2 regions of the Exiguobacterium sp. s80 genome follow, and region 2 is predicted to be linked to the other one. Evidence: predicted binding sites of a transcription regulator. Region 2 holds the regulator's gene; the other holds the start of a gene.

Region 1 (8,004 bases), on a different contig from region 2:
CGTATGTGCCACGTGAATTTGATGTGGCGGCGACAGAACTCGAACGGCTTGCCCCGGAGTTCACGGGACTCGCCGGGATCGTGTTTCCCGACTATATCGAGCTCTACGGCGACGACTGGGACCGGTCGTTGCTGGCACTCGAACGGCTGACGCCGTATTCGACAGCGGAGTTCGCTGTCCGGCGATTTTTACTGAGCGACCAAGACCGGTACTTACAACAGGCACTGCTCTGGAGCACGTCGGACGATGAACATGTCCGGCGCCTGGCATCGGAAGGGACACGACCACGCCTACCATGGGGACAGGCCATCCCGGCGTTGATTGCCGATCCGCGTCCCGTCCTGCCGCTGCTCGACCGGTTGCTGACCGACGACTCACTTTACGTCCGCAAGAGTGTCGCCAATCACTTGAACGACATCACGAAGACGCACCCGGAACTTGTGATTGAACGACTCGATCAGCTCGGAAACAATCCGCAGACGGACTGGGTGTTACGTCATGCTTCGCGGACGTTGCTGAAACAAGGACACCCTGACGTCCTAAAGGCATTTGGTCTCGTGACACGCGGCACGGTCACGGTCGATGATTTGACGGTGACACCGTCGCTGCCGATCGGGGGCGAGCTGACGTTTACGTTTGCGCTGACGACAACAGAACCGCAAGTCCTGCGGATTGAATATGCGATTGACTATGTCAAAAAGCGGGGAATGAGTCAAAAGGTCTTTCGGATTAGTGAACGACAGGTGGCTGGACGGGAGACGTTTACAAAACGGCAATCGTTTCGGAACTTGACGACACGCGTCCACTATCCGGGGACGCATCGTGTGACCATCTTGATTAATGGGCAAGCTTACGCAACGGCAACGTTTGACGTGACAGGGGAGGAATGAAGATGAACGGACGCCATCCTGACTTTACGACGTCCCGCTTACACATCGAAGCGGTGGATACGACAGACGGCTGTGTTTGGACATTGGAGCTGCGGGACGAGCACCAACAGGTTGCGACGATGCAGTTAGCCGGTCAGCAACTCAGCTATGACGCAATCGATCCGTCTGACGCCGCCGGCTACGTTGAAGAAGCCTTGAGGGTCATCACGGCGTATCTGGCACGGACATTATTGTTACCGTCCGTGACGGGCAGAGGCGGGGAAGTCGTCGTTTGGGAGAAGAGTGGATTTGAGAGAACGGATGACGGATTTTCGTTAGCCTTGACGCACTAAACGAAAAAGAGGACAATCCGCGTCGCGGACTGCGAACGGCTTGTCCTCTTTTTTTAAGGTTCCGAGATGCCGTTCGCGAGCAACAGGAGATAAACCCAAATCACGAGCGGGAGCAACAGCATCAGAGTGGCAAGCAGGCTGAAGGTCTTGATGACAGTGTTTTTCAACCGGAGCGCAATCAGGAGTGACATCACATAGCCGACGCCGACGAGCGAATACAGACTGATCGGGACCCAAAGGCTCATATTCGGGAACGTCCGTCCGTTCAGCCCGAAGAACAGTAGGATGCTGACAATCAAGAGGATGAAAGTCAGGATCAGAGAGTGGTATTCGTTCCGGTGCGACTTCAAGCGGCATTCCCCTTTCATGACGTTACCTGACGGGTGTGTAAGACCAGCCGAAGCGGGCACAGATTGCTTCGGCACTTGCAGCGGCAGAGCGTCCTTCCGTATCCAGGCGGAAGTAGTTCGGGTACGGCAGTTCTCCTGGCAGGGAGGACGTCCGGTAGCCGTCTGCCGTCTCGAGCAAGTCGTTTTCGGAAGCGGTGAGATCCCGTTTCGTAAACTTATGGGCAAGCCGGTTTTCCGTCTTGTTTCGCGCGAGACGTGTCGCGACGGATGCTTCGAGTTCGACGATATAGACGTCGGCACCGGCTTCTTCGAATAACGCGACCGTCTCCTCGATGAATTCGATGCCCCCGCCTTCAACCCCGAACAGGCAGAGGAATGTGAAGAGGACGCCTTCGAGATCACTGACCGCCATCTCCTTGAACATCTCCCGACGGATTAAGTCTTTCAGCCTGTGATGGGCGGGCTTTGAAAAGTCAAAATAGGGCAACAGCAAATCGATCGTCTGGTGGTTATGAAACAACTTCATCCCGGTCAACCGTTCGAGTTCCTGACCGATCGTCATTTTTCCGACCGCCTGCGGACCGAGCAATAAAACAAATTTCATCAAAAGACCCCGTTTCCTTTTTTTTGTTAGATTACCATACCGGTTCAGCACGTTGGAGTTAGAACGTTTGTTCGTAAAATGATATAATGGAGATAACAACGGATGGCGTGTCACAACGAATGGAGGGTGTTCGGGCAGATGGAACATTGGAAGATGGTACAAGGATATGAAGGGAGTTATCAAGTGTCGACGTCGGGAAATGTCCGTTCGCTCGACCGGATTGTCGAGACAAGCCGTGGCGTCAAGCAGCGGCGCACAGGTGTCCTCCTGCGTCCGCGCATCAATCAGGAAGGTTACCGGAAAGTGACATTGTATCAGCACGGGCGCGGTGAACGGTTTTACGTCGGCGAACTCGTTGCGCAAGCGTTTCTCGACCCGACCGCTTGTCAGGAGCGTCTCGTCCGGGCGGATCATGACCGGTTGAACGACCACATCGATAATCTGTCGGTCAAGCCTTCGCCGAGTCAAGCCTATGCTTCCTTGCTCGCTGAATTCGATCTGCTGTTGACGGACCATGTCGAATTGTCCGCGTGGCAGATTCGGGAGATCCGGCGGCGCTACCGGACGGGCGAAGCGTCGATTCGAAAGCTTGCGCTCGTGTACGGGGTGACTGAAAACCGGGTCCGCAATATCATCGATAAGAAAGAGGCACGGTATGTCATGTAGGCAGAAGGAAAGGGCAGTCCGAAGAAAATCGGTCTGCCCTTTTGGTTGAAAAAAAGTAAGGTGTCGTTAGCCGGCAAGTGGTAAGTACGGCGTGATTTGGCTCACCGTCAGTTGGAGGAGCTGTTGCGTTTCCTCTTTCGGTTCAGACGTGACGTAGATGATTAACGCAGCGGCGACGATTAAAAAGATGACGATGACGAGCCCGATGAAGAAAGGCATTTTACTTTTTCGTTTTTCTTCGTTCATGTCCACAGGTAGTTCCCCCTTTTACGAATTAACAGATGCATCTGTCATAATGATTCCCCTTTAAGAAAATGGAAAACCTGCAAAACGGCTAGAAAAAGGGTGCCGGTAAGACGATAAAGAAGATATAGACAGAAAAAGCTATTTTTTGAAGGGATGTCGATCGTCGTGTTGAGTCAGTTCAACCAGTTTCTATTAAACTTTTCCCTTTTGATTACGTCCCTGCTGTTCGCCTTCTTACCGATGCGCAACATCAAACGCATTTCACCGCACTCCTCAATCCAGATCCGGCTTGCCGTCGGATTGATTGCAAGCGTGATCGGGGCACTGCTCGTCTTAAACAGTATCGCCTACGACGGGGCAAAAATTGACTTACGACTCGTCGCGCTCGTCACGGCGTATTATTACGGCGGCTGGGTCAGTGGCGCATTGACGACGGTCGCCGTCATCGGGGCCCGCTTTCTCGTCACGCCACCCGGTGTCTACCAAGGTTTGATTCTCGCGACACTGATTTGTCTTGCTTTACTCGTCACGGCAAGTATTTACCGTCGCTTTGCTGCCCAGACGTTCAAAGACTACCTTGTCCTACTGAGCATCGGGATCGGCTACAGCTTACCGGCCCTGTACTTGTTGACGGATACGTTCATTCGGTTTTTCGAGATGTCATTCGTCTACATCATCTTCAATCTTCTCGGAGGGTACGTGACGTTTCGTTTCCTGCAGGAGTTACGGAAACATTTCCAGTTCGTCCAAGCCCAGCAGGAGCTTGCCTTGACGGACAGTCTGACGAATCTCGCCAATCGGCGGAAACTCGATGAGACATTGGCCGACTATGACAAACACGGGTATGCCTTCTCGGTCCTGATCGTCGATATCGACTTTTTCAAGTCGGTCAATGACGAATACGGACATGATGGCGGGGATGTCGTCTTACGGCAACTCAGTCATCTGTTGACGACGTTTTGTCCGGAAACGGGACTCGTCACCCGGTATGGCGGCGAGGAATTCGTCGTCGTCCTGCCGGATATCTCGCACCGTGAAGCGGAGCGACTCGGGGAACGGATTCGGACGGCGTGCGCCGATCAACACTTCATCTTCAAACCGTATCCGGCTTTCCATGTCACGCTTTCGATGGGTGTCGCATCGTCCGACCAAGCCAAGACGGCGTTCGAAGTCGTCCAAAAAGCCGATCAGGCGCTGTATCAGGCAAAGCAGACGGGGCGCAACAAAGTCGTCGGTTATGATGTGACACATAATTAAAAAAAGGCAGCTCCGCGGAGCCTGCCTTTTTCGTGTTGTCATTCACCGACCATGCCGTCGTTATCGTTGTCCCGCATGTACGGATAGAGCCAGTGGTCACTCCGGATCGGCATGCTGAAACCGGCATCCTTCGCTTCCTGGATCGTGACTTGTCCGTTTCCGTTCGCATCGACGCTTGAGACGTCACCGCCCGTTTCCGGCGTCGTGCTTGGTGTCGAAGCGGCAGGCGTTTTCGCCTTCGGTTCAGCTTTTGGTGTTGCTTTTGGCGCTGCCTTTGGTTCAGCCTTCGGTTTACTTTCCGGACTCTCGGTCAGACCGAGCGACGCGTTGACGCCATCCGGGTTGACGTTATCGAACTTGTCGACGATGACGTTGCCTTTGATTGTGTACGTGTACTGATAACTCGAAGGAATTTGCGTTTTCGTCGTTTCATAACGGATGATCGCTTCGAAATTCGTCGCACCACCGGCTTTACGGATAGTATCTTCCATGTACGCTTGATCGCCGTGGCGATTGAGCGTACTGTCCTGCGGCGTGATGTTGTAGGCGTTCGAGACACCGCCAAGCGAATCGGCGATGACATGTCCTTCATCAAGATCACGGTGTTCGACACCCGGAACCTTCGCTTCATCATGATAGTAGCGACCGGCTGACGTCACGTCTTCCGTTTTATCATTTTGTAAGGTGATTTTTTTGGCGATGACTTTGACGAGTTGTCCATGCTTGTTCGTAAATGCCCAGTACTCGCGGTCCCCGAACCCGATATCGACGACGACGTTCGCCTGACGCGAGCCGGACTGGTCGCCGCCATCGACTTGAATCTGTTTGTATCCGGCAAACGGATCATTGCTGGACGCCGTGACCGAGGGCTTGTCTTCTGTTTCTTTTTGATCCGTTGTCGTATCTGATTTTTTTTCGGTCGTCTCTTTCGCAACCGGCTCTGCAGGAGGCGTCTCCTGTTTCGCGTCTTCTTTAACGATGTCCGCTGTCGGTTCTTTGACGTCGCTCGTCTGCGGCGTCTCTTCTTTTGGAGCACGTTCCTCCGTCTTCGTGTCTGTCGAAGAAACCGTCTCCTCGTCGCTCGCACATCCCGTCAGTAACAGGGCCGCTAGCGGTAATGCAAGGTACATTCGTTTTTTCATGCCGCACTCCTTTCACTTAAGCACACCCGTCTGTTTTCTCAACATCCCTGAAGCTGGCGCTAAGCTGATTTTCAATATATAACAATCTTAATATATATTTGGGTGCGATTAAACAAATATGTAAATTTACTTAAGGAATGACGACGTCAACCTCGTGACGTGATGCAATCAAGGAAGTTGCATTTCAGGAAAAAGACGATCTGTCCTGGTGGGCAGGACAACAAAAAAACACGCCACTTCACGTGACGTGTTTTCAAGTCGAGACGAGCTGAGGAAATATCTGATACCGCTCAAAGTCAGTTAAGATGTTCGGTGCAATCTGTTTCCGAATCATTGCTTCGTCAGCCCAAAGATAGGCGTCGTGTTCGTCCGATAAGCTGACAGCATTGGTTTCCGCCGTACAGAAATAGACGAGTAAGATGACTTGGCGGTCGGAGTGGGTCAGGAAACTGGAGGCATACGCAATCCGGTCGACCGTGACTGAGAGTCCCGTTTCCTCTCGGATTTCACGGATCAGACTCGCTTCCGGTTGCTCCCCGAAATCAATCTTCCCGCCCGGACATTCCCAGGTCCCGCCACCCGAGTCGGCAGCGGCACGCTGGACGATCAGGATTCGGTGATCTTGCCGGATGATGCCTTTGACGGCGGTGACGATGGTTGGCATGTGTGTTCCTCCGTTCGCTTGAGCACGACAGGCAGGGGGCCTTCCTGTCGTACGAGTTGATTGTTGTTAAGGTAAATCCCTGTCCGTTCCGGTAAACCGTAAGCGTATAGGCTTCCGGTCGTAATAAATGCCTGTTGTAAATTCGCGGCTTCATCCCATGTATCGTAATGGACGGAGAGGACGGCGTCGGGTAAGAGGCCGAGCCCTTCAAGGACTAAGTCCCGGCCGTCCCGCTGGTCAATCGCCGGTATCCGGCACTCGTCCGGTGCGAGTAAGGCACCGGCAGAAAAGCCAGCGACCGGGACACCGTCTTGAAACTGTTCCTGAATGACAGCGCCGATTGGTGTGTGAACGATGAACTGTTGATACCGCTCCGTTTCACCACCGGCGATGATGATCCCGGCGCTTTGTTTCAGCGTCGCAAGCTGAGACAAGGTCGGATGCCCGGAGAGCGGGAAGTGGAAAAAGTCCGTCTTCCCGTGCGCTTCGAGCGGACCGGTCAAGACGGGGGCGTAAGACATCCATGACGTACCTTCACGCGGAACGTACAGTAAAGCGATGGGACCGGCCGATGCGCAAACGCTCGCGAAACGACGGGAGAGGCCTTCCGTAAACGGTGGACTACCGCCGAATAAAAAGAGATGTTGATCTGGCATATAAAGGACCTCCTGACGAAATCGGATGTCTATTAGTTTACCTGTTTCGAACTGAGTTCGGAAAGGGATTTCCTTAATTTTCAAATGATTCAAAAGACCAACATCTTTTTTTTACCAGGTTAAGAAGGGGAACCAGCGTATAGTAAAGGAGAAGACGTGAGGGGGATGTACATGGATACAGTGGAACAGGTGATATTTCGTGAGTCCGGACGTGGGCTCGGTCAAACATTTTGGCTTGATCTTCGGACGCGGGAATTGACGGTGGAAGACGAGGAAGCAGCGACGGGCACGGTTCGAACGACACGTCTCCTGACGAATCAAGACATCGAAACAGGGCGACGGTTACTCGAGCGTGCGCGCACCTGGAAGGAAACATACAGCTCGGACTTGTTGATCCTCGACGGGACGGACTGGTGGATTGAATTTGTGGGAGCGGAAGGCCGTAAGACATCGTCCGGTTCAAATGCTTTTCCCGCCGGCTGGGAGGAAATACGGGAGTGGTTTTATCGGGAAGGAGGGGTTACACGATGAAACGTGTGAAAATCGGGGTGATGTTGCTATGTTTTTACGCGATCCCCTTTGTGTTCCTCGCCTTGTTCGAGGACTTTAAGACGGGGACGCTGCTCGGGTACGGGTTGATGCTGGTCGGGATGTCGAGCTTGGCGTTCGTCAGCCAGCGCGTCAGTCATGTCGGATTCGTCATCCTCGGCAATCTCATCTCCTTTGCTGTCTCCTATTATGCCTTAGGCAGTATGGGCGCGGAGACATACTGGGAAGGTTATTTTAAACCGTTAACGTCCGGACAACTGTTGATTCTCGTCAGTGTCGTTAATGTAGTACCACAGTTTATAGCGATTTTGGTCGCAGTAAGTCTGCGACGTAAGAAAATCACATCGAAAAGGACTGACATACATGAGGGATGACAGCACTGAATTACTTGACGCAATCATTAGCGTCATGCAGAAGTCGGATCGACAGTTCGATTTGACGGAACTCTACGAACAGATTCGGCAAATGCCTCATCTGGATGTGTCGCGTTTTACGACCGTTGATGGATTCGAAAGCCGTATCCGAAAGTTGATTTATCTTCACGCCAGTGAGTGTGATCTTTTCGCAGGGGGAGAGGATTTGTTTTTCAGTGAGACCGGTAAAGGGACAGGGCGCTGGGGATTACGCAGATAAAAAACACGCCACCAA
Region 2 (8,004 bases):
GCTTAGAGGGGAGTTCTTTGGTGTGGATTGAGAAGTTGTATGAATTAAGAGGTCAAAGACAAAAAAAGAAGCGATTTCGAGTGATATCGAAATCGCTTCTTTTTAATAGAGTGGTGCAAAAGTCATCGTTGTTCGATTAGACGTTTGCGTTGGCTGCTTTTTTGTTCGGTGTGAATGCCATTGTCGCTTCGACCGCTTTTTGCCATCCGGCATAACGTTTTTCGCGATCGTCTTCTTTCATTTCAGGTGTGAATTGATGGTTGAGTTTCCACTGCTTTTTGATTTCAGCTTTATCTTTCCAATAGCCGACAGCGAGTCCAGCGAGGTAGGCTGCACCGAGTGCCGTCGTCTCATTGATTTCCGGGCGGTCAACTGGAACACCGAGAATATCCGATTGGAATTGCATCAAGAAGTCGTTGGCAACGGCACCACCGTCGACGCGTAACGTTTTCAGTTCGATGCCGGAATCTTGCTGCATCGCTGTCAAGACGTCGCGAGTTTGGTAAGCGAGTGACTCGAGTGTTGCGCGGACAAAGTGCTCTTTTTCCGTCCCGCGTGTCAATCCGAAGATGGCACCGCGAACGTCGCTATCCCAGTACGGTGCACCAAGACCAACGAAAGCAGGAACGACGTAGACGCCGTCTGTTGAATCGACTTTCAAAGCGTAGCCTTCTGAGTCTTTTGCATTTTTCAACATTCGGAGACCGTCACGCAACCACTGGATTGCAGAACCGGCAACGAAGATGGAACCTTCGAGTGCGTATTCCACTTTGCCGTCGACGCCCCAAGCGATCGTCGTCAAGAGTCCGTGGTCTGAAGAAACGGCTTTTTCGCCCGTATTCATCAACATGAAGCAACCTGTACCGTATGTGTTTTTCCCTTCGCCCGGTTCAAAGCACGTTTGACCGAACAAGGCAGCTTGTTGGTCACCGGCGATGCCGGCGATTGGAACTTCGAAGCCGAAGAAGTGATACGGGACTGTGTTGTCGTAGACTTCACTTGATTGACGGACTTCTGGCAACATCGATTTAGGGACTGTCAGGATTTCAAGTAACTCGTCATCCCATTGTTGTTCGTAAATGTTGTACATGAGTGTCCGTGAGGCATTCGTGTAGTCTGTGATATGTGTTTTTCCACCTGAGAGCTTCCAGACGAGCCACGTATCGATTGTACCGAAGAGCAGTTCCCCGTTCTCTGCTTGCTCACGTGCACCATCGACGTTATCTAGAATCCATTTGACTTTTGTTCCTGAGAAGTAGGCATCGATGAGTAAGCCAGTTTTATCGCGGAATTTTTGATTGAGTCCTTGTTCTTTTAGCTCATCACAAATGTCGGCCGTTTGACGCGATTGCCAGACAAGGGCATGATAAACTGGTTTTCCCGTTTCCTTGTTCCAGACGACTGTCGTTTCACGTTGGTTCGTAATTCCGATGCTCGCGATTTGACTCGGTTTGATGTCAGCCGTTCCGAGTGCATCCGCCATGACTGCTAAAATCGAACCCCAGATTTCATTTGCATCATGCTCGACCCAGCCTGGTTGTGGGAAGTATTGTTTGAATTCACGTTGAGCAGAGTTGACGATTTGACCATCATGATCGAAAATGATGGCGCGTGAGCTTGTCGTTCCTTGGTCGAGTGCTAAAATATACTTGTTTTCCATCTGTGAGTCCCCCTTGAATAGTTAAGATACCTAATGCTCAATCAAAATAGCAGTTGATAGATGAAGACGGCGATTGCGCCTCCGATGATTGGTCCGACAATCGGAATCCATGAGTAACCCCAGTCTGATGATCCCTTACCCGGAATCGGTAAGATCGCGTGGGCGATACGTGGACCAAGGTCACGGGCAGGGTTGATTGCATAACCCGTCGTACCACCGAGCGAAAGACCGATGACGACTACGAGGAGACCGACGATCAATGGATTGAGTCCGTCTGCAAACGTATTCGCTCCAAGCGCCAAGATACCAAAGACGAGAACGAATGTCCCGATGATCTCAGATACTAAGTTTGATCCCGTATGACGGATTGCTGGACCTGTCGCGAAGACACCGAGTTTTGCGGCTTGATCTTCTGTCGCTTCAAAATGTTTCATGTAATGAAGCCAAACGAGTACTGCGCCAAGGAATGCTCCGACAAGTTGAGCAGCGATATAGATAGGTACATCTGCCCACGGTAAGTCAGAATTGAGCGCGAGCGACAAAGTAACCGCTGGGTTCAAGTGGGCACCACTGGATGCCGCGACGTAAACACCGGTCATAACGGCGAGACCCCAAGCGAGCGTGATGACAATCCAGCCACCATTTTCAGACTTGGTTTTCTTCAGAACGACACCGGCGACGACGCCATCCCCGAGTAGGACGAGAATCAATGTTCCCATCATCTCACTAATAAAATTACTCATGCAAAAACCCTCCCTTTGGATTAAAGCGAATAGTGCCTTTCTATTTAAACCTAACCCGAATTGATAACGTTTTCAATACAAATAATTGAAATATAGGAATCGAAATTTTCAATATTTAGGTTTAAAAAAATTAGAATTGGATAATAAAAAGACTTTTTCCATGATTGAATGGAAAAAGTCAGGATCGACGTTTTTTTCGTTTCTTTTTAGGGCGGAACCAACTACTCGTATGATCAAGGATGATATGAATCGTACTTGCGGTCATCACACCGATAATAAAAGCAGGCATGACGTCAATCAATGAGTCGACCGTGCTTGCTTGGATGATTTCACTATAGAAGGCTAAAAAGAGTAGCGGAATCAATAAAGCGGCACTGTAGAGTAGGCGGATGACATCTCCGATGATTAAGCCATGCGACCAGATGGAGCGGTGCGGCATAATTTTAACGTATGGCATCCAAAGGACACGCAAAGGGCCAAAACGATAGTAAGGTTCCGATTTTAAGTCTAAGTCGGGCGAAAGCCATAAGGTCCCGACGGCGATTCCGACAGCGGTCGGGAGCCAATCCGTTTGGTTCGTTGCGACCGAATAAACAACATATCCCGTTAGGGCAACGGAGTTGACCGTATCATGTACATTTCCAGAAGGCATGAAAAAAGACCAGCTTAGCTGGTCCCTCTCTTAGTGAATCGTCCGGTAAACGCCGATGACCTTGCCAAGAATCGACACGTTATCGAAATACATCGGGTCCATCGAGTCATTTTCTGGTTGAAGACGTACCTGTTGATCTTCTAAGAAGAACCGTTTGACTGTCGCTTCACTATCTTCGGTCATCGCAACGACAATCTCCCCGTTTTCTGCTGTGTTTTGTTGACGCACGATAACACGATCGCCATCAAGAATACCTGCATTAATCATCGATTCGCCATCAATCGTCAACATAAAGACGGTTTCATTTCCTACATAATGTGCAGGGAGTGGGAAATGCTCTTCTATGTTTTCAATCGCAGTGATCGGAAGTCCGGCAGTTACCTTGCCGATAACGGGGACATGGACGATCGCTTCGTTGATTTCTTCAGGTTTATCAAGCAATATTTCAATCGCGCGTGGTTTCGTCGGGTCACGGCGAATCAGTCCACGTTTTTCTAGACGATCCAAATGACCGTGTACCGTTGAGCTTGAAGCAAGACCAACAGCTTCACCAATTTCGCGAACTGAAGGTGGATAGCCCTTTAACTTCACTTCAGCGATGATGTAGTCAAGGATTTCTTGTTGACGTTTAGACATTTTCCGCATACGAATTGCCACCTCTTTCCGGATTGGTTTTTTTAGGATTTAGGAATATATGTTTCTAGAATTACTATAACATAGAACAAATGAGCGCACAAACAATTGTTCGATGTTTTTGTATTGACCGAACACTGGTTCTGTGTTTATTATAGATTATGCGAACAATTGTTCCGAGAACATTTATTCTAATAACCTATTTGGAGGGATTCATGATGATTCATTCTATTCGTACTCATGCCTTTTCAATTCTGTTTTATACGCTCAGTTTTGCTTTCATTCTTTTTCTTTTAACACCACGACCGGATGAAAAGGTCCACCGATTACTTACGGCGTCAGTCACGGTAGATGAGAACGTAACAGTCGAACAAGTAGCTGAAGTCTACAATGATGGTTCGATGACGAATCAAGAATACATCGACTGGCTGATCAAGAACAATGAGCTCGAAACAAAACATGTCATTTCGAAAGACAAAATCGTTGTACCAATCGCACAACAATGACAGAATATAAAAGTTGTTGAATGAACGAACAGGGGTGTGAGGTACGATGAAAGTAGTAATCTACTGTCGCGTCTCGACGGAAAAAGAAGCACAAGAGAGCTCACTGGAGCGGCAAAGAGCAGAACTGTCGGGACTCGCTTTAACAAAAGGATTTGAAATCATAGATATCATCGTCGAAAAAGAAAGTGGCTATGATGTAGAGCGAGAAGGGATGTTGACCGTTCTTGATTATGTAACGCGTCATCTGGTGGAAGCGGTGCTCGTGACGGACGATACACGAATCGGACGAGGAAACGCCAAAATCGCGATTTTGCATACGTTCAAAAAACATGATGTCCAGTTGATGACGATGGAGTCAGACGGTGAATACAAACTGGCAGATGCGGAAGCGATGGTCCTCGAAATCGTTTCACTCGTTGAGGAATACCAGCGTAAGCTCCACAATGCAAAAATCGCACGCGGCATGCGACGGGCTGTCGATAATGGTTTTAGACCCGAACAAAATCTCAATCGGCAAGGCGAGAATGCCGGCCGCAGTCGAAAGGAAGTCCCGATTGAAGAAATCGTTCGATTACGTGAACTTGGTTTGACGTTTGCTGACATCGCGACGACCTTACGCGGCATGGGGCATGATATTTCGAAAGCGACGGTCAATCGGCGTTATCTTGAATATAAAGAAGTTGTCCAGTCTTATGAATGAAAGCAGGTGTTGTGTCATCTTGACGCGACAAACTTGCTTTTTTTTTTCGGGTCTTTTACAGTAAGGTTACTATTAAAGTGCTCCACGTTGAGTCAAAGAGAAAGAGGGATATTATGTTATCACAAGAACAACTCGATCGAATTAATGAACTTGCCAATAAATCAAAAGTCGAACCGTTAACGGAAGCTGAGACGGCGGAACAAAAAGAATTAAGAACGGCCTATTTAGAAGCATTTCGTGGTTCGTTCAAAAATCAAATGATGGGCATCAAAATCGTTGATGAAGAAGGAACGGATGTTACGCCTGAAAAATTGAAGCAAGCACAAGAAGAAGAACGCAATAAACAGTAAGCAAGTTTTGTATGAATGAAAGCTGCGTCGCTCAATCCGTGAGCGAGGTAGCTTTTTTAATGGGAAAATCAGTAATGTGTATCATGAAAGTCGCTTGAAAAGGGCAATAGAGAGCGCATTCATTTTAATGTGACATACTATTTAGAAAAGTTGTATCACATTTCTGTGTGTGCTAAAATGATATAGAATTTGTGAAAAAGAGAGAGGATGATTGTTTTGACGAACATGACAACAGTAGAATTACTAGCAGTAAATACGATTCGTACCTTATCAATTGATGCAGTACAAAAAGCGAACTCGGGCCACCCGGGAATGCCGATGGGTGCAGCACCGATGGCATTTACATTATGGGCGGATCATATGAACCACAACCCTAAAAATCCAGAATGGTTTAACCGTGACCGTTTTGTACTTTCAGCAGGACACGGTTCAATGCTTCTCTACTCACTCCTCCATTTATCAGGATACGACCTCGCGATGGATGACTTGAAGTCATTCCGTCAATGGAACTCAAAAACACCGGGTCACCCGGAATACCGTCACACAGCAGGTGTCGATGCGACGACTGGTCCACTCGGACAAGGCATCGCGATGGCCGTCGGTATGGCGATGGCAGAACGTCACCTCGAAGCGAAATACAACCGTGACGACTTAAATGTCGTGGATCACTTCACGTATGGCATTTGCGGAGACGGTGATTTAATGGAAGGTGTCTCTGCAGAAGCGGCTTCACTCGCAGGACATTTAGGTCTTGGTAAACTCGTCGTCCTGTATGATTCAAACGATATCTCGTTAGATGGTGACTTGGACAAGTCATTCTCTGAAAACGTCCAACAACGTTTTGAAGCATACAACTGGCAAGTCATCCGTGTTGAAGATGGAACGGATATCGATTCGATTTCAAAAGCACTCGACGCGGCGAAAGCGGAAACAACAAAACCGACATTGATCGAAGTCAAAACGGTTATCGGATTCGGTTCGCCGAACAAATCAGGGAAATCGGCTTCACACGGTGCACCACTCGGCGATGCGGAAATCAAGTTGACGAAAGCAAGCTACGTTTGGGATCATGAAGAATTCTATGTACCGGAAGAAGTCAAAGACTTGTTCGAGGAGCGCATCGAAAAACGTGGCGCTGATACAGAAGCAGCATGGACGGAAAAAATGGAGCAATACAAAGCAGCACATCCGGAATTGCACGCTGAGCTTGTTCGAGCGATCAACAATGAATTGCCGAGCAACTGGGAAGCAGATCTTCCGACATATGATCTGACATCGAAAAAAGCAACACGTCAGACAAGTGGGGAAGTCTTAAACGCTCTTGCGAAAAACATCCCATCAATCTTCGGGGGATCAGCTGACTTAGCTGGTTCGAACAACACGATGCTAAAAGGCGAAGCTGACTTCGATATCGATCCAAGTGGCCGTAACATTTGGTTCGGTGTCCGTGAGTTCGCGATGGCAGCAGCTGTTAACGGAATGGCACTTCACGGTGGCGTCATCCCTTACGGTGCGACATTCTTCGTCTTCTCAGACTACTTGCGCCCGGCAGTCCGTCTTGCAGCATTGATGGGGATTCAATCAATCTTCGTCTTGACGCATGACTCGATCGCAGTGGGAGAAGATGGTCCGACACACGAGCCGGTCGAACACTTGATGAGTTTCCGTGCGATGCCGAACTTGACGGTCTATCGTCCGGCAGACGGAAAAGAAACGATTGCCGCTTGGAAAACAGCTGTTCAATCGAAAAACAAACCGACGTTGCTCGTTATGACACGTCAAGGTTTACCTGAACTGGAAGGCACGACAGTCGAAGGTGCTGAAAAGGGTGGTTATGTCATCGCAGGTGACGTAAACACAGCAGATACAATCTTGATGGGAACGGGTTCAGAAGTTCACTTGCTCGTCGAAGCACAAAAACAACTGGGCGAAAAGGTTGCGGTCGTTTCACTTCCATCATGGGAGTTGTTCGAAGCACAAACAGCTGAGTACAAAGAATCTGTCTTACCAAAACGGATCACGAAACGTCTTGCGATCGAAGCAGGCGCGTCACTCGGTTGGTACAAGTACGTGGGAACAGAAGGACAAGTCATCGGAATCGATCGTTTCGGCGCATCGGCTCCAGGAGACCTTCTATTAAAAGAGTACGGCATGTCTGTCGAAAATATCTTGGAAACAGTCAAGCAACTCGGATAAGTGGAACAGGTGCGCGTTCATGCGCACCTTTTTCATGCATTATCTATGCAAACGGTTAGAATTATAGTATAGTAAAAAGCGACGTTTTAAGTTAGAGGAGGAAGCAACTTGGCTACATGGATTTGGATTTTAATTGCCCTTCTTTGCTTGGTAGCAGGTGTCGCCCTTGGTTTCTATATCGCTCGTCGATACATGATGAACTATTTGGAGCAAAACCCGCCAATCAACGAAGATATGATTAAGACATTGATGATGCAAATGGGTCAAAAGCCATCACAAAAGAAAGTCAACCAAGTGATGCGTTCAATGAGTGGTTCGATGAAATCACCTAAAAAATAAGCAGTTTCAAAAGGAGACCCTTGTGGTCTCCTTTTTGTTTGCTATTTACTGGAAAGATGGCTAATCTAAAATGTGAGACTATTTAAAATACTCAATTGATTTGAAAAAGGGGGGGAGACTTGAATGGGAGTCTTCAAGAAATTGAGTTGGTTTTTTCGACTCGAATGGAAAGCATATAGCATCGGTATCATTTGTTTGATTTTTGTCGCAGGTCTCGAAGTGATT

Evidence for each region. Region 2 encodes LexA, which represses DNA repair genes until DNA is damaged. Its sites were predicted from a motif close to CGAACATATGTTCG; they were not measured.
Region 1: KNP94_RS11855 (NUMOD4 domain-containing protein) is a predicted target of LexA. The motif match lies at 2,237-2,250, and genes of this name have one in related genera.

What each region holds. Positions count from the first base shown of each region.
Region 1 covers NZ_JACSMP010000006.1:138,899-146,902, reverse strand. The annotation lists gene KNP94_RS11875 (DNA alkylation repair protein) at 1-890, shown strand, start outside; gene KNP94_RS11870 (hypothetical protein) at 893-1,222, shown strand; gene KNP94_RS11865 (hypothetical protein) at 1,276-1,572, opposite strand; gene KNP94_RS11860 (DEAD/DEAH box helicase family protein) at 1,595-2,176, opposite strand; gene KNP94_RS11855 (NUMOD4 domain-containing protein) at 2,315-2,842, shown strand; gene KNP94_RS11850 (hypothetical protein) at 2,909-3,088, opposite strand; gene KNP94_RS11845 (GGDEF domain-containing protein) at 3,254-4,345, shown strand; gene KNP94_RS11840 (DNA/RNA non-specific endonuclease) at 4,384-5,487, opposite strand; gene KNP94_RS11835 (NUDIX hydrolase) at 5,741-6,151, opposite strand; gene KNP94_RS11830 (Type 1 glutamine amidotransferase-like domain-containing protein) at 6,094-6,807, opposite strand; gene KNP94_RS11825 (hypothetical protein) at 6,979-7,338, shown strand; gene KNP94_RS11820 (hypothetical protein) at 7,335-7,730, shown strand; gene KNP94_RS11815 (hypothetical protein) at 7,720-7,989, shown strand.
Region 2 covers NZ_JACSMP010000001.1:440,090-448,093, forward strand. The annotation lists gene glpK (glycerol kinase GlpK) at 137-1,660, opposite strand; gene KNP94_RS02240 (MIP/aquaporin family protein) at 1,702-2,403, opposite strand; gene KNP94_RS02245 (metal-binding protein) at 2,582-3,055, opposite strand; gene lexA (transcriptional repressor LexA) at 3,086-3,700, opposite strand; gene yneA (cell division suppressor protein YneA) at 3,907-4,194, shown strand; gene KNP94_RS02260 (YneB family resolvase-like protein) at 4,241-4,894, shown strand; gene KNP94_RS02265 (DUF896 domain-containing protein) at 5,008-5,244, shown strand; gene tkt (transketolase) at 5,452-7,440, shown strand; gene KNP94_RS02275 (YneF family protein) at 7,549-7,779, shown strand; gene KNP94_RS02280 (ABC transporter transmembrane domain-containing protein) at 7,903-8,004, shown strand, end outside.